DNA from 3 places in the Fictibacillus sp. EA-CB0309 genome. Region 1 is predicted to be linked to each of the others. Evidence: riboswitches for the same ligand, from Rfam matches in the RefSeq annotation. Region 1 holds a riboswitch; each other region holds the start of a gene.
The links. A riboswitch is a leader RNA that binds a small molecule or an ion and turns the genes downstream of it on or off. The one in region 1 is predicted to bind S-adenosylmethionine.
Positions count from the first base shown of each region.

Region 1 (10,683 bases):
GGCAGCTTTGATTTGGTTTCTTTCTTCTTTCCTCTATAGAAGTCTGTAAAAATAGATAAAGCTTTCTCTGTTGTACGAAATAATAGGTTTTCTGCCATTTCAATCTCTTCCGGTGCAATGGAGGCAAAACGTTCTAGCTTTTCTGTATTTACGATGGCATAATCGAGTCCCGCTTGTGTGCAATGATATAGGTATACAGCATTTAATACTTCACGACCGACTGGTGGCAAACCAAAAGATACGTTACTGACACCAAGGATAGTTAAGCACTTTGGAAAATGTTTCTTAATTAATCGTATCCCTTCAACCGTTGCATTTGCGGATCCGATATACTGTTCATCACCAGTTCCAACAGGGAATACGAGTGGATCGAATATGATGTCTGAAGGTGAAACGTTATATTTATCCACTAAAAGGTCATACGATCTCTTAGCAATTTCCAATTTTCGCTCTGCAGATACACCCATACCTGTTTCATCGATTGTTCCGACAACAACTGCCGCTCCATATTTATGAAGAAGCGGGATCACCTTTTCAAACCGTTCTTCACCGTCTTCTAAATTAATAGAATTGATGATGGCTTTACCTTGTGAATATTTTAATGCGAGTTCTAACACATCCTCATCTGTAGAGTCGATGACAAATGGGATTTTCACTTTCTTAACCGCTTCTTTCATGAACTTCTCCATGTCGCTTAATTCATCACGGTCAGGGTCAGCTAAACAAACGTCGAGTACATGCGCACCGCCTTTCACTTGGGCTCTGGCAATTTCAGCCGCTTCTTCAAACTTCCCCTCAGCAATCAACCGTTTGAATTTTCGTGAACCGATAACATTCGTTCTTTCTCCTACCATGATCGGTCTTAACGTTGGATCATCATATATAAAAGGTTCAATTCCAGAGACCATATGAATTTCGTTTACTTGCAGGTGACGTGGTGGATAGTTCTTCATAACTGTTGATAGTGCTTCAATATGAGCAGGTGTCGTTCCACAGCAGCCACCAACGATATTTAGCCACCCTTTTCCTGCAAAACCGGAAAGCTTAGCGGCTAGTGATTCTGGTGTTTCATGATAATTTCCTTCTTCATCAGGAAGTCCTGCGTTCGGATAACAGCTCACTGCTGATGTGGATAGATTCGATAGGGAACGCATGTGATCTTGCATGAATTCAGGACCTGTCGCACAGTTTAATCCTACTGCGATCGGGTTCATATGCTTCAACGAAATATAAAAGGCCTCAATCGACTGACCCGCAAGTGTGGTTCCCATCGGTTCAATCGTTCCAGAAACCATAAGTGGGATTCTTTTTCCCGTTTGTTCAATAGCTTGCTCAATCCCTAAAAAACCAGCTTTTACATTGAGCATATCTTGACTTGTCTCTAAAAGGAGAAGATCTGCACCTCCGTCAATCAATCCTCTTGCTTGTTCAGCATAAGCATCTCTTAACGCATCAAATGTCGTTCCGCCCGTAACACTGAGCGTTTTTGTGGTCGGTCCGAGTGAGCCCGCAACAAAACGAGGCCACTGTTCTGTTGAAACAGCATCAACGGCTTTTCTTGCAATTTCCGCTCCAAGCTTATTGATCTCATAAGCTCTATGACCTAGTTCGTATTCATCCAGTACAAGATTCGTACCGCCGAATGTATTCGTTTCAATGATATCAGCGCCTGCCTCAAGATATTTATAATGAATGGATTCAATAACATGGGGTGCCGTTAAATTTAAAAACTCATTACAACCGTCATATGCCTCACCGCCAAAATCTTCTGGTGTGAGATTAGCTTCTTGAAGCATCGTTCCCATCGCACCATCCATGATTAAGATCTTTGATTCCAGCTGCTTTTCTATTGATGACTTAGGCATTCTGTGACCTCCTGGCTAATAGTGATGGATGGTTAGCTCGTGCATATTGTGCTAATTCCACGGTTAGTTCGTAACGCATAAATGGCGTGATCAGGTAGATGCCGTTGAAGAGTTCCATGGCTGTATCTAATAATGACTTTGCAATCATTAAGCCTTCTTTGCATGCTTGTGTTGGATCATCTTTATACTTGCCCATGCGATCACGCACAGAATCAGACAGTTTGATTCCTGGAACTTCATGGTGAAGAAACTCTGCGTTTCGGGAAGAAGTTAACGGCATAATCCCAATATAGATCGGTTTATCAATGTGCTTTGTAGCCTCATACGTTTCAATAAGTCTTTGTTCTGAAAAAACAGGCTGGCTGATAAAGTAATCTGCTCCATAAGCAATCTTTTTCTCTAACCGCTCAACTGCTTTATCAATGGACCGAATGTTTGGGTTAAAAGCTGCTCCTACCGTAAAGGATGTTTTTTCTCCAAGCTCTTTACCTGAAAGTGATAACCCTTCATTAAACTGTTTGATGAGCTTAATAAGTTCGAAAGAGGTGACATCATAAACAGATGAAGCACCTGGGAAGTCTCCGACGCTTGCGGGATCTCCAGTTACAGCTAGTATTTCATGGATTCCATGCGTGTGAAGTCCCATCAAGTGAGACTGAAGGCCGATTAAATTTCTATCGCGGCACGTAATATGAACGAGCGGGCGAAGGTTAAGTTGGGACTGCACAATTGACCCTAATGCAGAGTTACAAACACGTGGTGAAGCAAGTGAATTATCAGCGAGGGTAAGTGCGTCGATTCCCGCTTCTTTTAACGCCTTAGCTCCTTCCATAAAACGTGATGTATCTAACTTACGTGGTGGATCTAATTCAACAATAATAGATTGCTTTGTTTTTACTTCTTCACTCAATGGTACATATTTCGGTTTTGATGCTGACTGAATGACAATCTTTCGCTTTCTTTGCTTCACTTCTTTTTCTGTTACAGGCTCTACGTTTTGAAGTTCACTTGAGAAGGCACGAATATGAGCAGGCGTCGTACCACAACATCCGCCTAGTAAACGAACACCCTGCTGCCTAAACAAATGAGCACATTCTTTAAAATAATCAGCGTCCCCTTCATACTTAAAACGGCCATCTGTATAAGAAGGAAGCGATGCATTAGGAAACGCTGAAAGATAAGCCCGATTTGGTAATGGAACTTCCTCAAGCGTCATCAGCATGTGATACGGTCCAAGACGACAGTTCAATCCCACGACATCAGCACCTAAGTTCTCAAGCCGGGTCAAAGCATCTGAAATCGGAGTGCGGTCCTGCATAAAACCGACTTCCTGCAATGACACTTGAGCAATGATCGGAAGAGATGTTTCTTTTCTAGCAATCTCTAAAACCGTTTCTAGTTCTTGCAGGTCATAATACGTTTCTAATTGAATGCCGTCTACATTCTCCATCAACAAACAATACAGCTGCTCACGAAAACTGCGTTTGATCTCATCAAGGGAAATGCTATTTGGTTTAATGCCGCGTATTCCACCGATCGTACCTACAACATATTCACTTTGAGCGGCTTTTCTAGCAATTTGAACAGCGGCTTTATTGATCTCTTTTACGTGATCTTGAAGTCCGTAACGTTCAAGTTTCGAATAGTTCGCTGCATACGTATTCGTTTGAATGATATCAGCGCCTGCATTTAAATAAGCCCGGTGGATGTTATAGATCTGCTCTTCTTGAGAAAGATTTAACTCTTCATAACAAAAGTCAGATCCATACGAATACAGAAGTGTTCCCATCGCACCATCACCGATCAGTATCTTGTTTTGTTCTAAATCTGTGATTAAACTCATGATAGCCTCCTATATAAAAATAAAAAGCCTTCTATAAAAGAAGACTTTTTTAAAGCGTCGGGGTCTTCTTATCTTTACAAGTTCAACAGATGAACTCGCAGGAATTAGCACCTTTTCAGCTTATAGCTGCTGGTTGCTGAGGTTTCATAGGGCCGCTCCCTCTACCTCTCTTGATAAGGGTCTATTCATTTATGGGTTCATTTACTAACTTCCGATCTATCTTCTTTAATAATTCCTGTTTATACGAGCGTTGTTTTTCTACGTCATATAAAAAAGACCGATCTGTTAGCTTTGTTAATAAGTCTTTTCGATATTTTTCTGTATATTCCTTCTTAATGATGGATCTGCATTCAAATAAAAAATCTAAATAAGTTTCATAGTCTTCACTGTATTTTTGCTGAAGTTCTTTTTTTATAGATTTAGATAGACTGGGACTAGCTCCAGAGGTAGAAACTGAGAGAATGAGCTTACCTCTTTTTACAACACTAGGAACAATAAAATTGCCAAGGTGTGGTTGATCCGCTATATTCACAAGCTGATTTGAACTTGCCTGAGCTGCAATCCAAGTGTTAACTTCTTTAAAATTGGTCGCCGCAATGATTAGAAATACTTCTTCCAAATCTTCACGTTTCACTTCTCTTTCAATCCAAATCAGCTTTTTTCTGCATGCCATTCCTGAATCTCGTTAACAACAGTTGGACTGATTACAGTAATTTTTGCTTCTTCATTCAAAAAATCCTTAATTTTCCGATAAGCTACCAAACCACCGCCTGCTACAACGACCGTTTTACCAGACAAGTTTACATGTATGGGATACATAGCATTCCTCGCTTTTTAAGAAAATGCATATTTCTTTGTTTCAAGTGTTTCATTGATACGCGTGAGTAAAACATCTTTAAGAATAGAGTGGTAGCCTAGCGTCTCACAAAGAGTTACTTTTTGTTTAGATTGTTGCTGATAGCGGTTTATCGTAAGTTTCATCCCGTTTATTAATAGCCCTGAAAATAGAAGATAAGGCACAACAATAACTTGGTCATATAACTCGCGACTATTCCATAGAGCCTCTTCAAAGCTCGGTTCTGAACCAGTTAGAAAACAAGCTTGAATACTAGGAATCCCGTAATGGTTTTGAACGTTAGACGCGATAGTCTCTAGGTCCCGCTTTACATCTTGATCGGTGCTGCCTCTGCCCACAAGCAGAATATGGGGATTTTCTCTTAAACTAACTGCACTTTTGGTGATCTTCTCCCACAACAAATGCGAAATGGCTTCGTGTACACCGAAGGAACGCCCGTAAATCACTTCAACTCCTGGATATTTATTTTGCAAGTGGTGAAGTTCTTTTGGAATATCAACTTTTATATGGTTAGCACTTAATAAAAACACAGGAATAACAGAGATACTCGTTGCTCCTTTTTGTATACATGTTTCAAATCCTTGAGCGATAGAGGGTTCAGCAAGCTCTAAAAACAAATCTCTTTAATGGGCACATCAACTTGTGCCATACAGAGTTTCACAAATTCTTCCGCTTCTATAAGTCCTTTTTCCAGTCTTGTACCGTGACAGATAAATAGCAATGCCTTCATTTACAGAGCCTCGCTTATGGCAGCTAGCTCATTCGGTTCATCATTCAGCTGTTCAAACCATTTCAGTTCACTGCGAAGACGAACGACTTCACCGACAATGATCATGCTCGGATTCTCAATTTGTTCTCTAACCACGATTTCCTCAATCGTATCGAGTGTACCTGTAACGGTTCGTTGACTCTCTAATGATCCCCATTGAACAAGGGCAACTGGTGTTTCTTTGCTTTTTCCGTGTCTCGTCAACTGTTTACAAATATAACCTAGGTTGCCCACTCCCATATAAATCGCTAACGTATCAATACCGTTCGCTAGACTCTCCCATTTCAGTTCATCTTCTTCCCCTTTTTTACGATGACCGGTAACGACCGCAAAGCTTGAAGCGATATTTCGATGTGTAACAGGAATACCTGCATAAGCTGGTGCTGCAATCCCTGATGTTATTCCAGGAATCACCTCAAACGGAATACGACTTTTTGCAAGTGTTTCTGCTTCTTCTCCACCTCTTCCAAACACGAAGGGATCACCGCCTTTTAGACGAGTTACTACTTTTCCTTTTTGAGCGTGTTTAACTAAGAAACTGTTGATCGTTTCTTGCTTCATGAAATGGTAGTTTGGCAGTTTACCGCAATAAATTAAGTCGCAGTCCGGTTTTGCATAAGAGAGCAGTTCTTTATTCACTAAACGATCATATAAAATGACATCCGCTTCCTGAATACAACGCAGACCTTTTACGGTTATCAACCCTGGATCACCAGGGCCAGCTCCGACAAGATATACTTTTCCCATCATCATCACTCCTTAAGGATTTAATATCGTTTCACGTTCATATAGCACGAACCCGTTGCCTGTACGAATTCTTTTCTTTTCGTAAAGAGAGATCTCGTCAACATCAGGCTGTTTCAAAAATACTTCTCAAGTTCTATATCAACTAACTGAAAAGCCTGTTCATCAGTTGAAGCGGCTATGACAACGGGTATAACCGTTGATTTTGAAATTACTTCAAATCTATATAAATACATGGAGAGACCCCTTCTTATGAGACTTTTTCTTCTAATTCTTCTGCAATTCGGTCCAGTTCTTTCTGAAGCTGTTCAAGCCCAAGTCGGTTTATATAGTCAAAAAAGCTTTCTGATGGAAGCTTTGTATCCTTAAATGTAGTGAGGAAGCGGAAAAGTACTTCGTCTAGTGAATCCGCATGGAACTTTCCTTTAAGCTTTTCGTTAAACTTTCCACCATCATCAAGTGTGCCTCCTACATAAATCTCAAAAGCTTGAACCATCTTTTTTCTTTCGTTTTTAACAATACGCCTTGAAGACCAATATCTGCGATCTGACGCTGTCCGCATGAGTTAGGGCAGCCTACCATATGAATTCTAACGGGAACATCCAGGGTGATTTGCTGATCGAGGTTGTCTGCGATCCTGCGCATCCTTTCTTTCGTTTCAACGAGTGCCAAGTTGCAATACTCGATGCCGGTACAAGAAACAGAATGACCAATGAAAGATAAAGGCTGTGTAGTGATGCGTTTAAAAATGCCTTCTTGTAAAAGCAACTCGACGTTTTCGTGCTTAACGTTAGGAATAATTAAGTTTTGAGAATTTACCGTTCGAATTTCACCGTTTCCGTATTTCTTCGCAATTTCAGCAAGCTCTAAAACTTCATCAGCATGAAGTCGGCCAACAGGTACGTTAAAACCGATATAACTTAATCCCTCTTGCTTTTGAGGATGAACACCATAAAAGTATCCGCCGTTCCATGTTTTAAGAGCATCTTTTCCTTTAGAGTGAAGCGGTCCGGTATATTCTAGAAGCTTTTCTTTAAATTTTTCTGGTCCCCAATCCGCCATCAAGAATTTAAGGCGTGCTAGATGACGCTTTTCCCGATAACCGTAGTCACGGAAAATGGTAGTAATCGCGATTGAAACCTCTTTTACCTGATGCGGTTCAATAAACACATCAAGCGGCTGTGCTAAGAATGGTCTAGATGATAAACCACCGCCGATCTTTATATGAAATCCTGGAATCTCTTTATCTTCCATTTCTTTAAAAGCTGGCGTAAATGCCACACAGTTAATTTCAGCATGAGCACTATTGTTCACATTTGAACTAATGGACATTTTGTATTTTCTCGGCAAGTTAGAGAAATCTTCATTATGCTGAAAAAACTCATATACTTCTTTTACGATCTCAGTCGTATCGAATAGTTCATGTGGATCAATGCCAGCAATTGGATTCCCCATGATATTTCGCGTAATGTCACCGCATGCACCAGCGCTTGATAACCCAACCGCTTCTAACCGATTAAAGATATCCGGGATCTGATCAATCGTAAGCCAGTGAAATTGAATCGCTTGCCGAGTGGTTATATCGAACACGTCTCTTCCGTAATCTTTACAAATGTAAGCAAGAGCTTTTACTTGTTCATAGCTTAAAATGCCTGATGGAACATTAACCCTCATCATGAAATATCCGTCTTTTTTAGGACGCTGCAGATAAAGGCCAGCCCACTTGAAACTATCCCATTCTTCTTTCGGAATAGAAGAAAAGCCGTTTTCTGCGTAATGAGGAATATCTTCAAATATTTTTAAGCCATCTTTTACGAGCTTTTTTGTTCTGTTTTATTGATCTTCGGATTATCTGCCCACGCTTTTTCATATGCCATCGTTTTCGATCTCCTTTATCGTTAGTTAAATCAACTTCCTGTTTATCAAATAGTTTAAGATGATTTCCACACTCTCGGTAATGCTTTGTTCGTTTGTATGAATGGTAAGAGCAGGTGATACCGGTTCTTCGTAAGGTGAATCAATTCCAGTAAAATCAGGAATTTCACCATTTCGTGCTTTGCTGTACAATCCCTTTGGGTCTCTTTTCTCACATTCTTCAATTGGACATGCCACAAAGATTTCAATAAACTCTTCTTCTGAAACAATTGCCTTTGCCTTCTCGCGATCTTGTAAAAATGGAGAGATAAATGCTGTCAGCACAACCGTTCCATTATCAACAAACAGCTTAGAAACTTCTGAGATTCTGCGAATGTTTTCCGTTCTATCTTCATCTGAAAACGATAGGTCACGGTTTAATCCATTTCGGATGTTGTCTCCATCCAGTACATAGTTACGAATGTTTCGCTCGTACAGTTCTTTTGCGAGTGCATTCGCAATGGTTGACTTGCCTGAACCTGAGAGACCGGTAAACCAAAGTACAAAACTAGAATGGTTATTTTGCCTTTGCCTGTCTGCTTTCGTAATCGAGCTATCGTGCCAAATTATATTGTGAGGTTTGCTCATTTGAATCTCCTTTTCGGTGATTTTCTTCATGTTTTCTTAGCCCATTTATTAAGACTTCTACTACTTCTTTACGGCTAAATGTGCTAGGCGGCAAATCACCATTACGAAGCAGCTCTCGTACCTTTGTTCCAGATAGAATCACATGATCTTCACTTGTGTGAGGACACGTTTTTGAAGAGGCCATTGCTTCACATTTTTTACAGAAAAAGCTATGTTCAAAGAAAAGTGTCGTTATGCCGATCTCATCTGCTGTAAACTGTGAAAAGATTTCTTGTGCTTCATATGTCCCGTAATAATTTCCGACGCCTGCATGATCACGGCCTACAATAAAATGTGTACAGCCATAATTTTTTCTAACGAGAGCGTGAAAAATCGCTTCACGTGGACCTGCATAGCGCATTGCGGCTGGAAAAACAGCTAGGAAGACACGGTCACTTGGATAATAATTCTGTAAAAGGACATGATAGCTTTCCATACGAACATCAGCTGGTATATCATCTGATTTCGTTTCACCGACGAGCGGATTTAAGAAGAGGCCATCCACCGTTTCAAGCGCTGTTTTTTGGATATATTCATGTGCACGGTGAACTGGATTTCTCGTTTGAAAGCCTACTACTGTTTTCCATCCCAAATCACTAAACGTCTTTCTCGTTTCACTAGGATCGAGATGATAGGCTTTGAATTCCTTTTTCAGAGGACGTTTAACGAGCGTGATGTCTCCGCCTACGTATACAGAAGGACGCTCTAGCAATTTCTTTACACCAGGGTGATCGTTATCAGTAGTTTTGTAGACTTTCTCTGCCTCTATTTGCTTAATAGGAGTATAGATATCTCCAACCTGCAGGATTCCGTAAGTTTCTCCTTCGTACGTTAACCGAACTTCTTCACCTGCCCTTAGTCCTTCAGCTGTTTCACGATTCACCGGTAACGTGATCGGAAGACTCCAAACTGTTCCATCACTTAGCCTGATGTCATGAACAACAGATTGATAGTCTTCTTGATTTAAAAATCCTGTTAAAGGGCTATATGCTCCTATAGCTATTAATTCAAGGTCGCTAAGTGCTGTCGCATCGAGAGTGATTTCTTTTTGTATGTGGTGATAAGGTGTCTCTGGCTGATAACGGCTGATTAATTTTCCTCCGTGGGGCTGAATTGTACTCATTACGTTTCTCTCCTCCTAAATTTCTCTTTATTGGCTTTCATTTTGATGAAGGCCACATTCTAGTTTCCTAAACCAGACCAACGTCCAGAACGAAGGTCATCTGCGTTTAGTGCAGCCTGTGTACATGGCTCACAACCTATACTGGGATAGCCATTATCGTGAAGTTTGTTGTACGGCAAATTATTTTTGTGTGCGTAACGCCAAATGTCTTTCCAAGTCCAGTGAATAAGCGGGCAAATCTTAATGCTTTTAAATCGCCCATCCCGATTAACAAATTGTGTGTTTTGGCGGGTAGGTGATTGTTCACGGCGGAGGCCAGAAAGCCAGGCTGTTACTCCGTTCAGTTCTTCTTCTAAAGGGATCACTTTTCTAATGTTGCAGCATTGATTCGGATTCAATTTCCAAAGCTCTTCACCGTACTTACTCACCTGTTCTTCAAGAGATAAAGCGGGAGTCTTTAACTTGATCTGAAGAGATGGATATCTTTTCTTCGCTGCTTCAATAACTTCATACGTTTCTTGAAAATGCAGATGCGTATCAAGAAAAACAATTTGAGCATCAGGCTTTATTTGATGAACAAGATCAACAAGGACGCTTCCTTCAATTCCGAAGCTGCACGCGTAAACCAAATCATCTTCATATGTTTCATAAGCCCACTTCAAAACATGCAGTGCACCTTTTGTAGGGTTATCACTGTTAAATTCACGGGTTTTGTTGTCCCATGTTTCGTACGTTAGCAATTTGTTACCTCCTTCTTGCCATTAAAAAAGCGGCTTTAACGTTTTTAGGACACTGCCCATTCGTTAAAACCGCCTCTAGTTTTCTAGTCAGCGAGCTATTTAATTCTTACCTTCTCGTTTTTTCGAGCTGAATTACTTTTCCATCTTGTACGATTAATGTGATTGATCCAAATTTGATACTGCTCAGCATTTTTTCAAGCTG
Region 1 is NZ_CP169271.1:2,018,045-2,028,727, reverse strand. Features, by position in the region: partial or broken gene metH (methionine synthase) at 1-1,865, opposite strand, end outside; gene ACEWFH_RS11385 (bifunctional homocysteine S-methyltransferase/methylenetetrahydrofolate reductase) at 1,858-3,708, opposite strand; SAM riboswitch class I at 3,774-3,888, opposite strand; gene ACEWFH_RS11380 (NAD(P)-dependent oxidoreductase) at 3,890-4,342, opposite strand; gene ACEWFH_RS11375 (precorrin-2 dehydrogenase/sirohydrochlorin ferrochelatase family protein) at 4,360-4,527, opposite strand; gene ACEWFH_RS11370 (sirohydrochlorin chelatase) at 4,543-5,181, opposite strand; gene ACEWFH_RS11365 (hypothetical protein) at 5,172-5,294, opposite strand; gene cobA (uroporphyrinogen-III C-methyltransferase) at 5,295-6,080, opposite strand; partial or broken gene ACEWFH_RS11355 (DUF3906 family protein) at 6,093-6,313, opposite strand; partial or broken gene ACEWFH_RS11350 (nitrite/sulfite reductase) at 6,328-7,954, opposite strand; gene cysC (adenylyl-sulfate kinase) at 7,980-8,579, opposite strand; gene sat (sulfate adenylyltransferase) at 8,545-9,741, opposite strand; partial or broken gene ACEWFH_RS11335 (phosphoadenylyl-sulfate reductase) at 9,769-10,481, opposite strand; partial or broken gene ACEWFH_RS11330 (YezD family protein) at 10,577-10,683, opposite strand, start outside.

Region 2 (10,683 bases), 1.4 Mb from region 1:
AGGAAAAGGCATGGAATTTAAAATCGGTGACATTATTGAAACGTTCGACGGCTTAAAAGGAGAAATTACTTCATTGTTGACCAACACCGCTGTTGTGGACTTTTCCGTAACAGAAAATTATACCGAGCATTTTGAAGATGCAAAGCAAGTTGTTCGACTCAATGATATTCGACAAGTGGTAAACAGCTAAATCCATATATACATGAAAACAGCCCTCTGCTTTAACGGCAGAGCGCTGTTTTTTCTTTCCTTATAAATTTTTTCGGTTATTTTGAGAAGTGACACCTACTGAAACCACATTTTGATCGTTTTCAGTGGTATAACCTGTTTGATTCGATGCAGAAGAATAATCTTGCAGATTATCCTTTCCGATCGGATTCTCCGTTAGTTCGGTTCCCGCTTCTTTTAGTTTTGTGCTGATGCTCCCGAGCTCCCCTTTTGTTTCTTTTGCAGTGGAGAGAACATCGCTTGAGATTTCTTTTAACGTGTTGATGTTTCCGAACACGTCTTTATTGAGGCGCTGATACAGCACTTGCGCATCATTAATCGCATCTTTCAGCGTGTTCGTTGCTGTTTTGAACTGGGTGATCATCTGATCCTTCACTTCTGTCGGGTTTTCTCTTACCTCTGTTAGTACCTTACTGGAGCTGTCCTTCAATCCTACTGCTGTGTTTCTCACTTTTGTGCGCGTATTGTAATCGATTAAGGCTAATGCTCCGCCAATGATCCCGCCGATTATAATTCCTTTTAAAAGCTTGCTGTTTTGCGGGTTTGCGATTTGTTCCGTTTGTACCGTTCCATACGTATTTTCTTGGTATAAGCCGCTTTCGTATCCGTTTCTAGTGTTTACACTTTGTGCCATTTTGAGTCCTCCCTCAAATAATTTTTTTCGTAGTAAGGGGATTCCCTTTTCTATAAAAGATAAACGTTCGGGTGGGCAGTTCAGGTATAAAGCAGTCATTTTACATAAAAGTCGGATGTAGTTACCATACTAAGAAAAATGAGTTTAGATTGGAGGTTATTAGAATGGGAAAAGACAGACAAGAGAAGAAATTGAGAGAGTCTGGACGCGTTGAATCTGACCGTGACCAAGACTTGAAGTATTCAGGCGCTGCTAAGATGGAAAGTCCTGATGAAGCACGTGCTCGTAATCATCAGGATCAGTAAAAATTAAATGGATAGCAATGTGAGTGGCTCATGAAGGTGGAATTTGACCTTTGTGGGTCATTTTTGTGTCGCTGTCGTGTGGTTTTTGTCGAAAATCGGATAAAAAATTTATACACGGAATTATCAAGATTTACCTCGTAATTATGGAGCTTATATACTGATATATTCTTAATTACCTCGTATAAAATTTTGCGCTACCGCTTGAAATGGACATTACTACAATATGTCCATTTCATAAAGACACCATTTCCTCTACATAATAAAAAAGAGGCATTCCCTCAATAAAATTGAGTTCATCCCCCTTACTTCACTTCAATTTTATGGATCTAACAATGAAAAGAGCAATTGTTGCGGTGATTCCGATGATAAAGATCGGTAAAATCCACACGCCTAGTCCCTCTTGAACCCCTTTTGCCACTCCTGCACTCACCCAGCTCATATAAACGAAGAACAATAGCATTTCATTTTTAATGATATTTAGCATAAGGCGTGCGTTTTTGTACTGTCGCTCTGCGTTTTCCTCGGTGAGATTGAAATAATTGTAGATGTGCGGAAATTTTTCTACGATGGTAAGTAAAATCCATGTCATTAATCCAATGACGAACAGAATCCAAAGATTGTTTTTACTTCCCCAGCCGTCTGGTTCACCCGCTGCGTTATAATGAGTCGGCACGGTGTCTGGAATGGAAGACCATTGCATCATTAAGCTTCCTACAGCCGCAATAAAGAGAGAAATCGTAGCTATGTCTAAAAAGTTTTCAAGTAATGTCTTAGGAATTTTAAATTTTGGTCGACTTTCATACATCGTTTACAACCTCCTCTACTTCACTAATACGTTTTTTTCCAGTTAAAGTTTCGTCCATATTGTGTTTGCGGAAATTCACAATTATAGTTGAGGTATCTTATTTTTCCTGAGGAGGACTTATGAAACTAGGCGCATTCTCTGTAAGTTTAAGTGTAAAAGATATTCACAAGTCAAAAGCATTTTATGAAAACTTAGGATTTGAAGCATTAGGCGGGGACATTACTCAAAACTGGCTGATCATGAAGAATCAAAGTACCATTATTGGTCTGTTTCAAGGCATGTTTGAAAAGAACATTCTCACTTTTAATCCGGGTTGGGATCAAGATGCCAAAAACCTCGATCACTTTACGGATATCCGAGACCTTCAAAAACACCTTAAGGAAGAAGGAATAAAATTGCTGACGGAAGCTGACGAAACGAGCGCAGGACCGGCTAGTTTTACAATAGAGGATCCTGATGGCAACCCTATTCTTGTGGATCAACATAGATAATACATAAAAACGTCCAGATGAAGCTGATCTGGACGTTTTCTAATTACTTATTTATTTTAAATTCCCATCGCGATAATAAACCAGTTTGCTCCGTTTTTACTTCCGATCTGGAAAAAGAGCGCAATGATTTCTTCGCGGGTAAAATGTTGTGTTAACCGGTTGTAAAGTTCATCTGGCAGCTGGCCGTGATACGCCATGATGTGGTCGGCGAGTTCTAAAGCTAGCCGCTGGCGGTCTGACAGTTCAGCGTTTCCTTGTTTCATCGCTGTTTGTCGAGCGGACTCGTCCAGAGTCCCGTAGTCCATGCTTTGTCAGTAATCGCAGCCGTTGTTTGAGGCCGCTCGCAAGCGGAGCATTTCCATGAGTTCTGGCTCTAGGATGTTGTTCAGTGCCTTGTCCATTTGCTGAAAAGCATCAAGAATTCTGGCGCATTGGCAAGTGCTTTTTTAAACGGTGTTCCCTCAACATTCACTTCGGGTAAACGTGCCATTTTTTATCCTCCTCCTCAAATTTCATTATTCATTTTTAGCTTACATGGCTTCTCCAAAAGTTTACATCATTCTGTTTCAGCTCACGTCTTTATGTTTCCTTTACAGTTTTGTTATGTAATGTTTACTATCGTAACTCTATCTTAAGATAATAAAATAGTTTCACATGTTACGCTTTAACCATAGATAAAAAGTCTCACCTTCGACAGCATTGTAGTAAGTTATCATTATTTTCGGATAACAATAAAGGGTTTTGTAAAATGCTGTTGAATTCCTTACCAACCAAAGCCAAGTCTGCTTGGTAAATACATCTGAGGAGTGATTTTTATGTTAAAGCGTTTCGTGGCATTTGCCGCATCTGTACCACTAGTCGTCTCTTTGGCTCTTCCAGCTTCAGCTGCTGAGTCAGGAGTGAAGGAAGCTTCTTTTACACCTTCAGCTAAACAGGAAGCTGCATCACAGGAAATTATCGTACACTTCAAGGATTCTGTTTCAGCTGCAAGCTCTGTTGAAAATAGTGTTTCAAAGTTTGGTGGTAAAGTTGTGGATGTGACGAAAGACTTTACCGTTGTAAAAGTCGATGGCAATGTGGCAGATGCAGTAAAGAAATATGAGAGTTTAGAATCCGTGGAATACGCTGAGCCGAACGCTACGTTCCATGCGAGTTATGTTCCGAACGACCCTGCATATAAGCAACAATACGCTCCTCAAAAAGTTGGTGCCGAGCAAGCTTGGGACACAACGCAAAGTTCGTCATCTGTAAAAATCGCTGTAATCGATACCGGCGTTGACTACAATCACCCGGATCTAGCTGGAAAAGTAATAAAGGGTGCTGACTTCGTTGATGATGACAACGATCCGATCGATGAGAACGAACATGGTACTCACGTTGCAGGTATCGCAGCTGCGAACACGAATAACGGTGTTGGTATCGCAGGGCTGGCTCCTAAAGCTTCAATTCTAGCTGTTCGCGTGTTAGACGCAGAAGGCAGTGGTTCACTGGATGATGTAGCACAAGGTATCCGTTATGCGGCTGATCAAGGCGCGCAAGTTATCAACTTAAGTCTCGGTGGATCTGTTGGTACGCAAACTCTTGAAGATGCGGTGAACTATGCATCTAGCAAAGGATCGCTCGTAATCGCTGCTGCTGGTAACTCTGGGGTCTTACTTCCTAGCTATCCTGCTTACTATTCGAACGCGATCGCGGTTGCCGCTACGGATCAAAACGATCAAAAAGCTTCTTTCTCTAACTTTGGTACGTGGGTTGATATTGCGGCACCTGGCGTGGATATCTATTCGACAACACCAAACAACCAGTATGCGAGTTTCTCAGGAACGTCCATGGCATCACCCGTTGTTGCAGGTGTAGCTGGACTTCTGGCTGCTCAAGGTAAGAACGCTTCACAAATTCGTGCAGCACTTGAAGATACAGCTGATCCTGTAACAGGCACGGGCACGCTGTTCCAAAACGGCCGAGTGAATGCAGCAAAAGCCGTTCAGCAATAATATGTGAGAAGTGGTTTCATAGCCTCTAGGAGTCTTTTTTAATAAGACTTCTAGGGGTTTTTTGTTTAAAATTCGCTTTTACATGAAAAACTGTTAACAGGAAACGTGTGAAGAGCGGAGGGTAATCCTATGTTTGGTTTTGGTAAACAAAAGAAAAGAACGTCGCAAGGTTCTGGTAAGGGCGAATCGACTGAAGCGGAAAAAAGACAGAGCGAAAAGGAAGCGGAAGAAAAAATCGTTTACTTCTTCTTGATCAGCACCGCCATTTTCGGAATCGTTGTGTTGTATCTTGGAATATCCAAGGAAATGTCATTGATTTTTTATGCTCCTATGTCATAATAAGTGTAACTTTAATACGTTTTAGCCGATTTATTCGGTCTCTTATTTCGAGCAGGCGGAGGGAATTAGCCCTATGAAGCCCGGCAACCACCTATTCTTTAGGCACGGTGCTACATCTAACAGTTTTTAAACTGAAAGATAAGAGGATGTGTACGGAATCATTCGTCCTCTTTTTATTTAAAAGAGGGCGTTTTTTAGTTTGTTAGAGAGGATGCTGAGATTTATGAGTCTTAATAAAGCGGATCGCATTAAGAAGATGCGCGTTCCAGAAGTTGATGAAAAGCTTGAAGGCAGGCTGCCGCCTGGACAAGTGGTTACGGAGCGGTTTCCAATTTTACACGAAGGTGACGTGCCTGTTTATGACATGAAAAAATGGTCGTTCTCTGTAGAAGGACTCGTTGGGAAACATGTCGAATTTACTTTTGAAGACATCATGAAGATGCCACAAACCACGGTCGTACGCGACATTCATTGTGTAACAAGATGGTCGAGATTCGACAATGCGTTTGAAGGCGTCAAGTTTACAGATTTTCTGAAGCACATTGATGTGGATCCAAAAGCGAAGTACGTAATGGTCCACGCGGATTATGATTATACAACGAATGTACCGCTTGAAGATCTGCTGCATGATGACGTGCTGCTCGCACACTCATTTGACGGCAAACCGCTAACAGACAAGCACGGATTCCCGCTTCGCCTTGTGGTTCCTCATCTTTATTTTTGGAAAAGCGCAAAGTGGATCCGAAAGTTTGAGTTTTTAGCGGAAGATCAGCCTGGTTTTTGGGAGCAGAATGGCTTTCATATGTACGGTGATCCGTTTAAGGAGGAGCGTTTCTCGAGCGATGAGTTTGAGATGCCTGAGGATGAGTGGAAGAAGAAAGAGTATGATTGATCCTTCGGGAAAATAGTTAAGGGGAAAAGTGCTTTTACCTTTTTCCCCTAAGCATTTTGATTTCGTTTTTGAGTGCAGTCAGCTGATCTTGGATGTCTTTCATCTGCGCTTCTTGTTCTTGCTGGTCTTTTTGAGCTTGTGCTTGATCGATGTAGATTTGTTTGAGTGCGATGGCAGCGCTGAATGTTGCCAGGAAGTCCCCGGCAGTTACGAGCGTTGATGCGAGCAAGGCGAGTTCGGCTGCAAACGTTGCACCGTCTTTATTGTTCGCTAAGTATTGTTCTTCTGCTTCTGCTAAAATAACGTCTACTACACGCTGGTTCAAACTCTTCACTCCTTACACCCTGATATCTACAATACAATATGCGTTTGCCCTAGTTCCGGTGCCCGATGTTAACTCCTTAGAATGCTGGATTTTGGGTACGAATTTTTGTTTTCAAGGATTTTCTTTCTTAATGTATAGGCATTTTGACCGATATTATCCATACTAGGGGGTTTGGCGATGGAACACTGGCTGTCTTTGCGTATTCCGTTTGATATCATTTCAATTTATATTTTGCTTGCTGCTTTTATAGTGGTCGGCATATTCTCAAGCCTGCTTCGAACAGCCTTACCAGAATGGTCTGTCAGGATCTTTAGCTACACGGGGTTTGTTGGCGTGATTTTCGCTTGGCTGAAGCTGCTGGAGTATTAATACATACATAAAAAAACGCCTGGGATCTGTTGTCCTGGGCGTTTTGGCGTTTTTATAAAGATTTGAAAAGCAGTTTGCGCAATACGGGCATGAGGTAGTCAACAAGTTCAGCCGCGCTTGGCACGACTACGTTTTGCGGTCCGTAAATGTTCTGCATTAGCTTCTCTTCTTCCTCCGTTATTTCTCCGTTCGCGATGAACATGCCGATCGTTTCGATTCCGAGTTTGCGCGTTCGAGTAACCGCTTCGTGCGTATCAAGTACACCGTGCGATTCGTAATCGAAGGCGGCTGGCTCACCGTCTGAGAAAACGAGCAGGACCTTTTGCTGCTCTGGCCGTTTTGCGAGCTCCTCACCCATACGGCGGATCGCGTAGCCATCACGATTGTCTTCTTGCGGCTCGAGCTGTATGATCGATGATCCTGACTGATGAAGCGAATTTCTGTAAGAAATCACTTCATGAAAGTAGTTGGGTTGGTCGTTGGATGTAGCATCAGCTGCATCTTCCCAAAAACCGACAACGGAATGAGGGATTCTGAGTGCTTTTAATGTTTCGTGAAAAAGAACAATCCCTTTTTGCGTCTCTTCCATCTTGTTAAACATGGACGCTGAACAGTCTACGAGCAGCGTGAACGTTGTGTCGAGTTCATGCTGAGACTCTTGCTTTTTCGGAAAAGTCTTGGGTTCTTATCGGTCGCAAGTCTTGTAAGCTTCTTCCCTAGTCTCCCGAAGTGCAGATCATCTCTCGGTGCTGTTCGCTTGTGCTCCATTGTTTTTAGGAAGTTTTGCTTGAGCTGTGAGACGAATGGCGCGATTTCTTGGTTGTAGGTTTCGTATTGAGCGACTTCGTCTGGTGACGCCGGTTTTGCTGGAACGAAATGCTCGGTTACGTTTTTGTTAACTTCGCCGTATGGGAAGTGATTGGCAGAATCTGAACCAGATTGGTTGTTGTCTGTTTCTGCTTCATGTTCGTTTTGGGTGTTGAAGTCGTTGTTGTCCGTTCTTTGCGCGCTCGTTTGGACTGATCCGAACACCGCATCTCCACTTTCCGCTTCTCTCGCACCTTCTCCTAACAAATCCGTGTTCGTCCCTTGATCCAAATCCATTTGTAAAAATGAATCTTGCGGGTCAGAAGTTTCATCATGCCAGGAAGAATGTGATTCCTTTTCTTTCTCGTCTTCATCTTTTTCTGAATCATCATCTTTGGTGATCGATTTTTTTGTTTTGGTTTCGTTGTTTCGTGTTAAGTCGTCGAATTGCTGTTGGTTTTCTTCGGTACTTTCTGTGAGCTTCGGCTGATCGGCGAAACTTCGGTAAGCTGTTTTCATGTCTTTTAGTTCAGTGTGAGATTTTGTGATTTCAGCCATTTGGAAGATGATCTCCGCAATGTCTTGTGTTGATTGAGCTATTGTTAGGTTTGTGAGCAAAGGTCGCAGCTGTTGGTATAAGGTTTGTGTTTCTGTCGGTACCGCGACAAAACGTTTATTAGCCAAAAGAATGATATGGCAAAAAAGCGCGTCAAGTTCACGCTTTTGCTGAATATGTTTTCGGTACTCGCGGTTATAGTGCACCTGAAACGTTTCTTTGCGCAGCTTGAAGGCATGCATCATCCCTGGCCGGTCGTTTGTACAGATCTGTTCCAATCGGAAGTCTTCCGCGAAAAGAAGGACCTGTTTGAGAAATTCCCGGTGCGGATGTGTTTTTAGTTGGGTTAGCGCATTCCAAATGATGTTGTCGTCCGTATGAAACTGCGTTCCATAGCTGCGCAAATACACGTCAGATTTCCAGCCTTCGAGCTGAATATCCCGCGGGTATGGGTTCCAGAACTGGCTGACGTGAGTGACGCCGCTGTTTCGTTCCAAGTACGAGTGGTACGAGAACGAAACGTCCATTTTATCCACTTTTGAGAGTGAGCGTGAAAGGTCGATCAGTTGCATGTGAACAAAAGAATCGATCTTTGTATCCGCAAATACTAGGAATTTCATCTAGGGAAAACCTCCAAAATCGTCGTGGGAAATAAATTGTGTGGGGACAGACCCCATTTCCCAGCTTACGCAAACAGCGTCGCGGCCACGTTGGAAACGAGGGCGCGTTCGCGGGCATCTTCGAGTTTGTCGGCGATTGCGCGCTGGATGGCGCGCTTCGCCGGCAAGTAGACGGAGAGGTCGGCCGCATCCAGCAGTGCGCGGATGGATGCGGCGTCCTCGGACAGATGGCCGGCTTTCGCCTGACCGATGAGGTCAGACGAAAGCTGGACAAACTTCGAAAGAACATCTTCGTCTTTTTGCTGAGACTGATTTTTCAACATTTCTTTTAACGTATCGCCTTGAATGTAAGGCACCTCGATCACCACAAAACGATTTTTCAACGCTTCATTCAAAGGCACCGTTCCGATGTATCCTTCGTTGATCGCGGCAATGACATTGAATCCAGGTTGAGCTTTTACCACTTCACCAGTAAACGGGTTTGCGATCGTACGTCGGTAGTCGAGCATTCCGTTTAGAATTGGCAATGTTTCAGGTTTTGCGATGTTGATTTCATCGATGTACAAGAAATGTCCGTTCGTTGCCGCCTTCGTTACAGGACCTGGAATGAACTCGATCTCTTGCTTTCCCTCGTTGTAGCTTAATGTTTTATGACCAAGAAGAGCTTCTGCATCAAGATCAACGGAAGCATTTACTTGGTGTAACGGCTGCCCGAACACGTTTGAAAGAAGCTCGGCAAGCTTTGTTTTACCTGACCCTGTCGGTCCCTTCAGCAGGACATTTTTTCCTAAAGCAAGTGCAATCACAGCATCTTCTATAAGTGAAGCGTCAGGCGCTGTGTACCCTGGCTCACCAATTAACTCTTTATATACATCTGTTAAGTTTTCTAATCGTTTTGCTGCGTCTCGCTGTAGCTTTTCTTTTATTTCAATCGGGATTTGAAGATTCATATCAAAAATCCTTTCTATTTCGATGATCTCGCTCAAGATCACATCATCTATCAACAGTATTTCCACTAATTTGCTGTGTAAAGCCTTACACAATGTAACATTGTAAGCTTTTTCAGTGCAAGTGGCGTGTTTATGCAAACTGATTTGTTATTATCAAGACGTTGCCAATCACTTCATAAAAAGAAGCTGATTAAAAGGAATCAGCTCTCAATTCATATGATGAAGTTTTTGGTTTCCTCTAGAAAGCCTTGTATCGGTAAAATTTATTTTTCTTTCTTCATTAGCTCCACTACATGAGGTTTCGGCTCCCAGCAATTGAACTGGTATTGTGGTTTTGTTTCATAACCAAGGCGTACGCAGTGATAGCGCATGCCTTGGGTCGTTTTTTCCGGCTTGAAATTGATACATGTCGCACAGCAATGATACTTACTTTTATCCATGGTGGCCTCAATCCTTTAGCGGTCGGTAAAATAGCTCTTTATAATCGCCATATATTCTCGCACGTGAGCTTGAGGGACTGACGAGATTCTGAGCGGTGAGCCTAGTCCCTCTGCCTCAATTCCAACACGTTTTGCAATCATCTTTGTTCGGAAAAGGTGAAAATCACTCGTTACGATCAGCAATTGATCATCAGAAGAAATCATTTTTTCGTATATAAAAGATTTTCGTACGTACTGGTCGCTTTTTCTTCAATTTGTATGCGGTCAGGCTCAATTCCATTCTCCACTAAGTAGTTTTTCATAATGGTGCCCTCACTCGTCGTTTTCCCAAACCCAAGCCCGCCGCTTAAGATAAACGTCACATCCGGATGGTTCTCTGCATAAGCAAGCGCTTGATCCAATCTTCCTTTCAAAACAGCTCCAGGTCGATTGTTCTTCGTACCGCCACCAAGAACAAGGATGGAGTCTATCTTTCCAGAAACCTTCTCTGGATCAGTATTAGCGGATGTAAGAATAAGAGTTTCTAGCGTTGCAGCAAAAAGGAAGCATAGGACCACGATTGTTGCGGTTGTTTTTCGGTAGGTTTGAAAAAGTTTCATAGCCGTATTATGTCGATAGTAGATGACGAAAAAAAGTGCACCCAAAAAGAAGAAAACTGCAAGACCCATATCCATGTTGGTCGTTTGGATGAGCATAGCCGTTGCGTAAACGAAAAAGATAATGCTAAGTGCTAAAAATAATTTTTTCATAGAGTGGTCTCCGTTTGTAGATTTTCTATATTCTAGGATATCAGAAAAAGAAAAAGAGCGGAGATGAAGATTCCGCTCTTGGATAAATTATTTTGTGTTTTGGTTTTTCTCTAATTCTTTTTCAATCTCTTTTGTGATGTTCACTTTTATGTCAGCTGTTGTGGTGGCAGCTTCAGCAT
Region 2 is NZ_CP169271.1:623,009-633,691, reverse strand. Features, by position in the region: gene ACEWFH_RS03660 (DUF2187 domain-containing protein) at 11-190, shown strand; gene ACEWFH_RS03655 (hypothetical protein) at 251-862, opposite strand; gene ACEWFH_RS03650 (YpzI family protein) at 1,027-1,167, shown strand; gene ACEWFH_RS03645 (DUF1648 domain-containing protein) at 1,475-1,972, opposite strand; gene ACEWFH_RS03640 (VOC family protein) at 2,092-2,463, shown strand; gene ACEWFH_RS03635 (carboxymuconolactone decarboxylase family protein) at 2,520-2,768, opposite strand; gene ACEWFH_RS03630 (S8 family peptidase) at 3,279-4,457, shown strand; gene ACEWFH_RS03625 (hypothetical protein) at 4,587-4,796, shown strand; SAM riboswitch class I at 4,836-4,941, shown strand; gene ACEWFH_RS03620 (sulfite oxidase-like oxidoreductase) at 5,020-5,688, shown strand; gene ACEWFH_RS03615 (hypothetical protein) at 5,723-6,013, opposite strand; gene ACEWFH_RS03610 (hypothetical protein) at 6,191-6,382, shown strand; gene ACEWFH_RS03605 (vWA domain-containing protein) at 6,435-6,983, opposite strand; gene ACEWFH_RS03600 (hypothetical protein) at 6,998-8,365, opposite strand; gene ACEWFH_RS03595 (ATP-binding protein) at 8,431-9,315, opposite strand; gene ACEWFH_RS03590 (hypothetical protein) at 9,771-9,959, opposite strand; gene ACEWFH_RS03585 (YdcF family protein) at 9,956-10,504, opposite strand; gene ACEWFH_RS03580 (hypothetical protein) at 10,592-10,683, opposite strand, start outside.
Region 2: another riboswitch for S-adenosylmethionine. It lies ahead of ACEWFH_RS03620 (sulfite oxidase-like oxidoreductase); the one in region 1 lies ahead of ACEWFH_RS11385 (bifunctional homocysteine S-methyltransferase/methylenetetrahydrofolate reductase).

Region 3 (10,683 bases), 1.3 Mb from region 1:
TTGCGGCTGGACCTTTTGCATCAATGTTTGATGACGGTGAAAAGGATATGAAAGAAATCCTTCTAAACATGGACGTGACAAAAGATGATGCAGAACGCTACATGCAAGATTTGCAGGACGGAAAGATTCTCGTAATGGTAGAGCGAAAATAATTTGATTTAGAAAAAGGCACCTTTTGTGAGGTGTCTTTTTCGTATAGAAACAGGTTCCCTAGAAAAAATAATGTCAGTACATATAACGAAGGTGATGGAATGACATGAAAAAACGAAAACTTCTTCTTCATCCACTCTTGTTTTATTGATTACAGGGATGATTTTTATCGTTTTAACGATTGTGAGAAATCAAGATCCATACCGTCCGCTTGATGAAAGGTGCAGCCGGTCCATTTATGATTCGAAATTTTTTCCAAATCCCTTCATGCTGTTTTTCACTAGGCTTGGATCAGGTTTTTTTACGATTCCATTGGGAACAATCTTGTTTTTTAGCTATAAAAATACGGGTGATCGTGATAAGAGCAAGTTCATCCTTTTTAATATAATCGGAATCAGACTGTTTAACACCTTGCTTAAACAGTTGTTTAAAAGAAGGCCTCCTGAATGGGAAAGAAAAGTCGAAGCAAGTACATATGGTTATCCGAGTGCTCATGCCATGAATGCAGCTGCATTTTATAGCTTGCTGCTCAGTTTATCCGGTTTATCTAAGAACATTAAGTTAGTGGCGGGCTATATTGTGTTTATCATAATGATAGGAGTAAGCAGGGTGAAACTGGGTATTCATTATATGCTGGATGTTATTGCAGGATTAGCAGGAGGTGTGTTTTTCAATCTTGCCTTTATAAAAGCATACCGATTATTTGTTAGACGCTAAGCATTTTTAAGCGTCTTTTTTTTATGTTTTTATGAAACTTTTTCCAATTCTTGTCGTTTATACTGGTATATGAAATGCGGGGTGTTTTAGATGGGAACTGTATTAGATGTTTTATTTGCTATATTAATTTTATTGGTAATCAGCATTGCATGTTATTACCTCTTTAAAAATTTTAAAGATAAAAAAAGAGCTGTTCCTGTTTATGGGCTGTCATTTAGCGGAGAATATAGGCACAAGAATTTTTGGACAAATGAAATCATCATTATCATTCTTGTAACGCAAGGCTTTAGTTTTCTGAAGCTCTCGATGCCTGTAAATATTTTAATGATTTGCTTAATCGTTATACTTATTCTTCTATATTTCACACAAATGTTGCGAGGTGCGATCGGTAAAAAAGGTGTTGTATCCGCGACAAAATTTCACAACTGGAAACAGATTGATTCTGTAGAGTGGATAACAGGGCTTCAAGCCGATAACCCTGGCTACCCTAGCTGGGGGTTGGTTCGCTTTCATACGGGTGACAAATACGTGGAGTTCGTGATCAAGAAAAAAGAAGAGGATAAACTTCGTTCGTTTGTAGAGGAGCAAATGAATCTTGCCAAAGTAAATGAGGTCTCTTGATTAGTTTTGTAGATAAAAGGTATTCTGTCTTTTTCCTAGAATAAGCTAAATGTAAAAGGGAAAAGGTGGTTTTACAATGAAACCATATGTAAAAGCAGGTTTGATTACAGCTGGAATAATTGTTCTGATCAGTACATATTTGCTCGAAGCGTACGTCGGGAAATTAAATGCCCAAAGAGAGAGTCTAAATATCTTTCCAATTACTATTGTCAGTATTATATTGGGAATCTCTCTTACACTGATTGGTTTAAGAATAAAAACGAAAAAAGAGATGGATACAGAAAACAGTGTAAAATAGAGCGCTGTTTTTTTATGTGTTTTGAAGAGAGTTCCAATCTTTTGTATAATACAAGGAGTTAATACCATTCATTGAGTCAGAGGAGACAATCATGAAATACGAGGATTTTAAAGAAATCGTGCATGGAAGAAGAAGTGTTCGCAAGTTTACGGATGAATCAGTAGCTCAAGAAGATATTTATGAGATCATGGATTGCGCTCGCTATGCGCCGAGTGATACAAACTCACAAACATGGGAATTTATCGTAATTCGCAACAAAGATAAAGTGAAAAAAATTGAAGAGATGACGTGGGATGCTATTCATAAGCTGGCAGCCAGAGCGGAAGGGAACGGCAAGACGAAGGAAGCGAAATTGCTGACTCGTTCGTTCGGTCCATATGCCACTGCATTCTCAGGAGCTCCTGTGTTAATCATCTGTTTAGCTACTCCTTACGAATCGAAATTCCGTGAAAAAATCTTTGACCCGATCGAGCTTGCGGAAGAATCAGTTTGGGAAGAAGAAGGGATTAAGAGCAGCTGTCTAGCGATCCAAAACTTAATGCTAGCCGCACATGCGCGCGGTCTTGGTTCTTGTCCGATGACAGGTCCTGTGTTATTAGCTCAAGATGCGATTCGCGAGTATTTGGATATTTCATCTGAGAAGCAGATTAATATGGTCATTTCACTAGGTCACCCACAAGATCAGCCCAAAAAATTGGCACGAAAAGCAGTAGAAGAGATCGTAACATACGTAGATTAATCAAGAAACGACTTTCAATGGTCCTATAAGAAGGATTTTATGGAAATATAGCTCGTCCAGCGGCTGTCAAAGCACGCTGGACGAGCGCCATATGAAAAATACGAGCGCCTTAACCCCTCAAATTCAAACCTCTGTACCTTGCCCCTCATTCATCTCCCTGTGACTTCAGACCTACAAATTTTCAATAGAAAAAAGGATTCTTTTCGACAGATACCGAATATGTGTTTCATAAAACGTATTTTTCAGAATAGAAAGAGGAACATCTTATGAAAGAGACATTTGACTTAATTGACTATGCTCTGCAAAAAAGCGGACTGGGAGAGCTTAAAGATCCAACGCAATTCCAATACTTAGGCGAAGGGGCTTGGCATTATGCTTATCTCATTCAGTTGCGTACAGGTGACCCAGTAGTCGTTCGATTTCCTAAAGCGGAAGCATATGGCAGAAAAATTGAGTTTGATGAAGCGGCTTCTTACGCAGAGTATGCTGGAACAAAAGCTTACTACAAACTGGCTAACTCAGTTAAACCAGGAATCTGTCCAGAATTCTTCAATTACCATGTAGAAAAAGACAAAACGTTTACAGTTGAGTCATATGGAGGAAAGGCAATCAAACTAGATAACTTTACGGTTGTAGAAGCGTTTCAAGTAGGCGCGGAATTAGGTGAGTTCTTCAGAAATTTGAATGCTGTTCAACATGGTTTAAAAGGGTTTGGTTATCTATCATGGAACGGCAAAACGATTGAGGGGAAACTGCAGTCAGATGTTTCTGAGTTTATGAAAGAAGAGAACGATGAATATGTGAATGATTTTAATAGATTTATAGATTCTTATGATGGTTCCATACGTCCAACAGCTCTAGTTTATCTTCAAGATTGCTTAAAGAACAGAGAGATTGATGAGCAAACCATTACATTTACAAACCAAGATACATCACCTGAAAATATATTGCTTCACATAGACGGCAGAGTAAGTCTGATCGATCCAGTGCCGATTCTATATAGCGGGGATTCATTAGCAGGCAACTTTCTAAATAACTACCGAACACTGTTCCCGACGTTTTTTAATACACCGCGCTATGCCAAACATGAGTTTGATCGTTTTGAAGACAGATTGCATAGGATGGCAGATGGGTTTTTAGAAGGATATTCTAATGGAGATCTCATCGTAAAACAGCGTGTGAAACAAGAAGAGTTTATTCAGCTAACAAGTTTAGCTGCATCGCACTGGGATCTGCTGCAGTCTGGTGAATTAACGGCTGAACAGAAAATTAGGTACGGAGAAAAAGATGCGATCGCCAACCGAATACCAGTACTAGTGAAAAAATAGATGGATTTAAATGGACAGATGAAAAAAGTGGAACGAAATTGGCATAAGCTGCATAGCATGGGCATAATCTTAATTCAAAGCTGACAGTTGAACACTAAGCCGCTAAGTCTTTTGTATTACTTTTATGATTTTTCAAAAAACGGTTGACTTTTTAAAACGTAATACTCTATAATCCTATTCAAGAACAAAACAAACATCAGCACGGTAATGTGTTAAACATAATTTAATTATCTCTTATCCAGAGAGGCGGAGGGACTAGGCCCGATGAAGCCCGGCAACCAACAAACCACATTTGGTTTGGAAAGGTGCCAATTCCTACAGATCGTTTTTGATCTGAAAGATAAGAGGAGGACCAAAACCCTCTTCTTAGGAAGGGGTTTTTCTTTTTCCCCTTATTTTTCTTCAACATAAAACTTCACACCGCAATCCATTTTCATTTTAAAAATTGCATACGAAACAAGGGAAGAGTTCTAATCTTTATCCCTAGTTTTCCTATACGTTTTACCAACTTAATTTTACAAAAACAAGGAGAGGTTAACATGACTAAATCTTTTGACGGATACGATATTGAAACATTGCTTTTACACGGAGGGCAAGCGCCTGATCCGACGACTGGATCGCGAGCGGTGCCAGTCTATCAAACTACTTCATATGTTTTTTCAGATACCGATCACGCACAAAGTTTATTCGCACTCGATGAGCCAGGCAACATTTACAGCCGAATTGGAAACCCGACAGTAGATGTGTTTGAAAAAGAGTAGCCCTCCTAGAAGACGGTGTAGCAGCGGTAGCTACTTCATCAGGCATGTCAGCTATCGCACTTGCCATTCTGAATATCGCACATGCTGGTGATGAGATCGTTGCTGCTACAAATCTGTATGGCGGAACATACAACTTATTTTCTACTACTCTTCCGAAATACGGAATCAACGTAAAATTCGTTGACGCTGAGGATCCAGAGAATTTTAGAAAGGCGGTTACACCAAACACGAAAGCTTTTTTCGCTGAAACAATCGGAAACCCGAGCCTGAATGTACTAGATATTGAAGCAGTAGCGGACATCGCACATGAAAACGGAGTGCCGCTTCTAATTGATAACACTTTCGCAACACCATATGTAACAAAGCCCTTAAGCTGGGGAGCGGATATCGTCATCCATTCAGCTACAAAATGGATCGGCGGACACGGAACGGCAATCGGTGGAGTGGTGGTTGACGGAGGACGTTTTAATTGGAACTCAGAAAAGTATCCGGGATTCACGGAGCCTGACAGAAGCTATAACGGACTCCGATATGCAAATGATTTTGGAACATTGGCATTTGCAACGAAACTGCGCGTACAGCTATTACGAGATTTTGGAGCTTGCTTAAGCCCGCATAATGCGTTCCTTCTTTTACAAGGTTTAGAGACTTTGCACTTAAGAGTAGAAAAACATACAAAAAATGCGCAGGAAGTTGCTGACTATCTTGAAAAACATCCAGCAGTCGATTGGGTGTCCTATCCGGGGTTAACATCTCACCGAAGTCATGAACTGGCAAAAAAGTACTTAAGCAACGGCTTCGGGTCGATCGTAAACTTTGGAATCAAAGGCGGACGCGATGCCGGACGCAAAGTAATCAACAACATCTCACTTTGGTCACATGTTGCAAACGTGGGAGATGCAAAATCATTAATTATCCATCCGGCTTCAACAACACACCAGCAGCTAAGCGGTGAAGAGTTGCTTGCAACAGGCGTAACAGAAGAACTCATTCGCTTATCGATCGGACTTGAATCGGTGAAAGATCTAACGAATGATCTTGATCGCGCCATTCAAGTCGCAACGGGCATCGGTTCTGACAAAACAGAGATCACGATTAATGATGAAGGGGTCATTCGCTGGGCATTGCAATCATCACTTTATAAAGCGGTAGAAAACGGTCAAGAAATTCAGCGCCCTAAGACACTTGCTATCGTAGGGCTAAGTTCAAATCCAGCAAGGCCAAGTCACAGACTTGCAAGAAAAATGCAGCGCCTCGGATATAAGGTCGTTCCTGTTAACCCAAGAGAAACGGAAGTGCTTGATGAAAAAGCATATCCAGATCTGAAGTCCATTCCGTTTCCAATCGACGTTGTTCAAGTGTTTAGAAGTCCTGAAGCAGCGGTTGAACTGGCGAAAGAAGCGGCTATTACTCAGCCGAAAGTGTTCTGGCTTCAAGAAGGCGTCATTTCACCAGAAGCGGCAAGGATTGCGAAAGAAGCTGGAATTGATGTGGTTCATAACCGCTGTACGTATAAAGAAGCACAGCGTCTTAGAGGAACGATCGCAACATACGCTTGTGAATTATAAAGAGATAAAAATTAAAGAGATAAAAAAGTGGAGGGAAACATACTATGAAGATTTGGAAAAAGGTAGCGCTCGGTCTAGGTATTGCTGGCGCATTGGTGTTAGCTGGATGTTCAAGCTCAGCAAAAGAAGGGGAAAAACCCGAGAAGATCAGATTGGATTACGCATTCTATTCGCCAACAAGCTTAGCACTGAAGAAGTTTGGCTGGGCAAAAGAGACGTTTAAAAAAGAAGGCATCGAAGTGGAATGGGTACAGAGCCAGGGAAGCAACAAAGCGCTTGAGTTCCTGAATTCCGATAGTGTTGATTTCGGGTCCACTGCTGGTGCTGCTGCACTTATCGCAAAAGACAAAGGAGCTCCGATCGAATCGGTTTACATCTATTCACAGCCTGAATGGACGGCTCTTGTTGCTAAGGATGGTTCACCAATTAAAGATGTGAAAGACCTTAAAGGGAAAAAGGTAGCGGCTACGTTCGGAACAGACCCACACATCTTCTTACTGCGGGCACTTGCAGATGCTGGCCTTTCTGCAAAAGACGTACAAATCGTAAATCTGCAGCACGCAGACGGTGCCAACGCCTTACTAAAAGGGCAAGTGGATGCTTGGGCTGGATTAGATCCGCATATGGCTAGAACAGAAGTAGAATCTGGTGCACAGTACATCTACCGCAATCCGGATTTCAACACGTATGGAACATTAAACGTACGATCTGAATTTGCTAAGAACCATCCGAAACAAGTAGAGCAAGTGATTGAACTTTATGAAAAAGCAAGAAAATGGACACTTGAAAATCCGGAAGAAGCAGCAAAACTTTTATCTGAAGAGGCGGGAATTAAAGAAGATGTCGCAAAAAAACAACTCCAACGAAACAACTTCTCGGAACCTGTTCCAGGATCACAGCACGAAAAAGCTATATCGGCTGCAGGCGAAGTTCTCCAGGCAGAAGAGATTGTCAAAAAAGATACTGACATCAAAAAGCTTGTAAGTGAACTGATTAACCCTAAATATGCAGAAAAAGTAATCAATAAATAAAGAGTGAGAGGAGGAAGTGTCGATGATTTCGGAAACACAAAAATGGAAAGTGGGACAGAGAGCTTCCCTCAAAAGCTCTCTTCTTCAAAAGGATTATTTAAGATTGGCAGTGGGTTTGTTCTTGGGTCCATTCTGCCGGTCATCCTTCTCATTGCTTGGGAGATTGCCGCTAGAGCAGGATTTCTTGCACCACACCTGCTTCCGGCACCGAGTGTTATCTTAGAGAAAATAACTAGCATGTATAGAGATGGTTCTCTTTTTGGTCACGTGTCCATCACATTGACTCGTGTCTTTCTAGGTTTCACAATTGGTACAGTAGCAGCAGTAGTGATTGGAGCGATCGTTGGTTACGCCAAATCGGCTGAACAGCTTTTAGATCCATTGTTCCAAGCATTCCGTTCTATTCCATCGCTTGCGTGGGTGCCTCTGTTCATTTTATGGATGGGGATTGGAGAACCTTCAAAGATTTCATTGATTGCAGTTGGTGTGTTCTTCCCAGTGTATTTGAATATCGTCTCAGGCATTCAAGGCGTTGACCGCAAGCTGATTGAGGTAGGAAGAATTTATCAACTAACACCATTTCAGTTAACGAAGCGCATTATTTTACCAGCTGCATTGCCATCATTCATTACAGGTATGCGAAGCGGACTAGGGCTAGGCTGGATGTTTGTAGTAGCAGCAGAACTGATGGGAGCAAGTGAAGGCTTAGGCTATCTGCTTGTTGTCGGTCAGAACACCTATTCACCGGACACGGTTATTGCGAGCATCCTGCTGTTTGCCATACTTGGAAAAGGTACAGATGGGTTATTAAAATGGATTGAATATCGTTCGTTAAAATGGCAAGACAGCATAAACAACCAGGTGTAGAAGGAGGGGAAACAGATGCTGAATGTGAATCGATTAAAACGAACGTTTAATAATGATCAAGCTGGATTTCAAAACATCAACTTCACTGTAAATAAGGGAGAAATCATTGGGATTCTAGGCACGAGCGGTTGCGGTAAGAGCACTTTGCTTCGTGTGCTATCCGGGCTAGATCCACATTATGAAGGCAACATCTCAAATAATGATGGAGCAAGCAATGGAGTCGGTATGATGTTTCAGGAACCTCGCCTTCTGCCGTGGCTCTCCGTCTGTAAAAACATTTCATTCGGCTTAGAAAAAGAAGAAAGAACTTCTAATAAATATCAAATCTATTTAGATCTTGTTGGACTTACGGGTTTTGAAAATCATTATCCGAAAGACTTATCTGGTGGGATGGCGCAGCGGACAGCGATTGCAAGGGCGCTCATTACAGAACCAGAAGTTCTTCTTTTAGATGAACCGTTCAGTGCTCTAGATGCTTTTACAAAAATGCAGCTGCAAGATCTTCTATTATCGATCTGGCGAAAAAAGGAAACGACGATGCTTCTCGTCACGCATGACATTGACGAAGCGCTCTATTTATGTGATCGAATACTCATTTTAAAAGGTCAGCCAGGTGAGATATTCGCTGAAGTCCAGGTCGAGAAACCAAAGCCTAGAACACGTGGAGATGCGTATCTATCCAAACAAAAAGCGCACATTTTAAATCTACTAAATGTCGAAAAGAAAGCAGCAGGTGAACCGCAATGACGAGACTAGCCACCATACAACCAGTCGCTGGAACACACAATATTGATACAGATAGAGTGGACCTTCCTTTCTCATGGGACTTCGTGAAAGACAAATTCAACAGAAGACTCGACGGCAGAACAAACATGGCTTACGAATGTGTGGACCGACATGTCGAAGAGGGCCGAGGAGAAAAAACGGCCCTTCATTATATAGATGATTCTGAAGAATACAGAATTAGTTACAAAGAGCTCAAGGAAACAACAGATCAGTGGGCAGCTGTTTTAAAAAAGCATGGGGTGAAAAAAGGTGATTTTGTTTTCGTATTCCTGCCTAAGCATCCACATTGTCACATTGCAATGCTTGCAGCCATTAAAATAGGAGCCATTGTTGGACCGCTTTTTGAAGCATTTATGTCAGATGCGGTTAGAGATCGTATCGCAGATTGTGAAGGAACGTTTTTAATTACGGATCGTGATCTCTATAAGCGAGTACCGCGTCAAGAACTGCCAAGTCTTCACACTGTGTTTTTAACGGATGGTGAAGGTGAAGATGGAGAGATCTCAATCCATGATGAGCTGAAGACAGTTGATAACACAGATCGTCTAATCGAATGGGTAGACCCGGAACATGGTTTGAACATCCACTACACGTCAGGATCAACAGGGAAACCAAAGGGAATTATCCATGCTCATCGTGCCATGGGACAGCAATACTTGACAGGCCGCTGGGTCTTAGATCTTCAAGAAGATGATGTGTATTGGTGCACCGCTCACCCGGGCTGGGTAACAGGAACCGTGTATGGTGTGTTCGCTCCTCTTTTAAACGGAGCAACGATCGTCGTTCACGGTGGCAGATTTAAAGCGGAAACGTGGTATGAAACACTGCAAAAAACAGGTGTGACGGTGTGGTATAGCGCGCCAACAGCTTTTCGGATGCTGATGGCGAAAGGAAATCAGCTGCCTGAGAACTATGATTTATCAAATCTTCGTCACATCTTGAGTGTGGGAGAACCGTTGAATCCTGAAGTGATTTATTGGGGCCAGAATATTCTTGGTAAAAGAATTCATGATACGTGGTGGATGACTGAAACGGGTGCACAGCTGATCGTCAATCTGCCGACTGAACCGATCAAACCTGGCTCAATGGGAAAAAGATTTCCAGGCATTACCGTATCCGTTTTAGATGAAGACGGGAAAGAATTGCCTCCTTATTCAGTCGGTCACTTAGCGATCAAAGCACCATGGCCAGCCATTATGAGAGAAGTTTGGCAAAATCCTGAAAAGTATAACTCCTATTTTAGCTGGGGTGAATGGTATGTTTCAGGAGATCTTGCCTATCAGGACGAAGATGGGTATATCTTTTTCCAAGGACGATCAGATGACATGATCAATTCTTCAGGAGAAAGAATCGGACCTTTTGAAGTGGAAAGCAAATTGATCGAGCATAAAGCTGTGGCAGAAGCGGGAGTTATAGGAAAACCGGACCCGATCCGCGGTGAGATCGTGAAAGCTTTTATTGTATTAAAAGATGGATACACACCGAGCAGTGAGCTTTTGGAAGAAATCCGTATCTTTGTCAGAGGTGAGCTTGCAGCACATGCTGCGCCTCGTGAGATCGAAGTGGTAGATGAACTGCCAAAAACAAAGATCAGCGGAAAAATTTTGCGAAGAGAGCTGAAAGCCCGTGAGTTACAAAAACTTGCTTGAAACCACGAGAAAAATAGGTAAGGTGAGGATCGGCGAATTTGCTTTAGAGTCAGGCAAAGTTATTCCAGATGCGGAACTCGCTTTTGAAAAAACAGGGAACGCAAATGGTCCTGTCATCCTACTTTGTCACGCTTTGACTGGAAATCAGTATGCGTTCGGATCAGAAGA
Region 3 is NZ_CP169271.1:3,327,341-3,338,023, reverse strand. Features, by position in the region: gene ACEWFH_RS18695 (YflT domain-containing protein) at 1-152, shown strand, start outside; gene ACEWFH_RS18690 (phosphatase PAP2 family protein) at 310-867, shown strand; gene ACEWFH_RS18685 (hypothetical protein) at 958-1,488, shown strand; gene ACEWFH_RS18680 (hypothetical protein) at 1,565-1,786, shown strand; gene ACEWFH_RS18675 (nitroreductase family protein) at 1,878-2,525, shown strand; gene ACEWFH_RS18670 (hypothetical protein) at 2,792-3,853, shown strand; SAM riboswitch class I at 4,085-4,200, shown strand; partial or broken gene ACEWFH_RS18665 (PLP-dependent aspartate aminotransferase family protein) at 4,393-6,182, shown strand; gene ACEWFH_RS18660 (aliphatic sulfonate ABC transporter substrate-binding protein) at 6,227-7,213, shown strand; gene ACEWFH_RS18655 (ABC transporter permease) at 7,256-8,080, shown strand; gene ACEWFH_RS18650 (ABC transporter ATP-binding protein) at 8,096-8,827, shown strand; gene acsA (acetate--CoA ligase) at 8,824-10,515, shown strand; gene metX (homoserine O-acetyltransferase MetX) at 10,493-10,683, shown strand, end outside.
Region 3: another riboswitch for S-adenosylmethionine. It lies ahead of ACEWFH_RS18665 (PLP-dependent aspartate aminotransferase family protein); the one in region 1 lies ahead of ACEWFH_RS11385 (bifunctional homocysteine S-methyltransferase/methylenetetrahydrofolate reductase).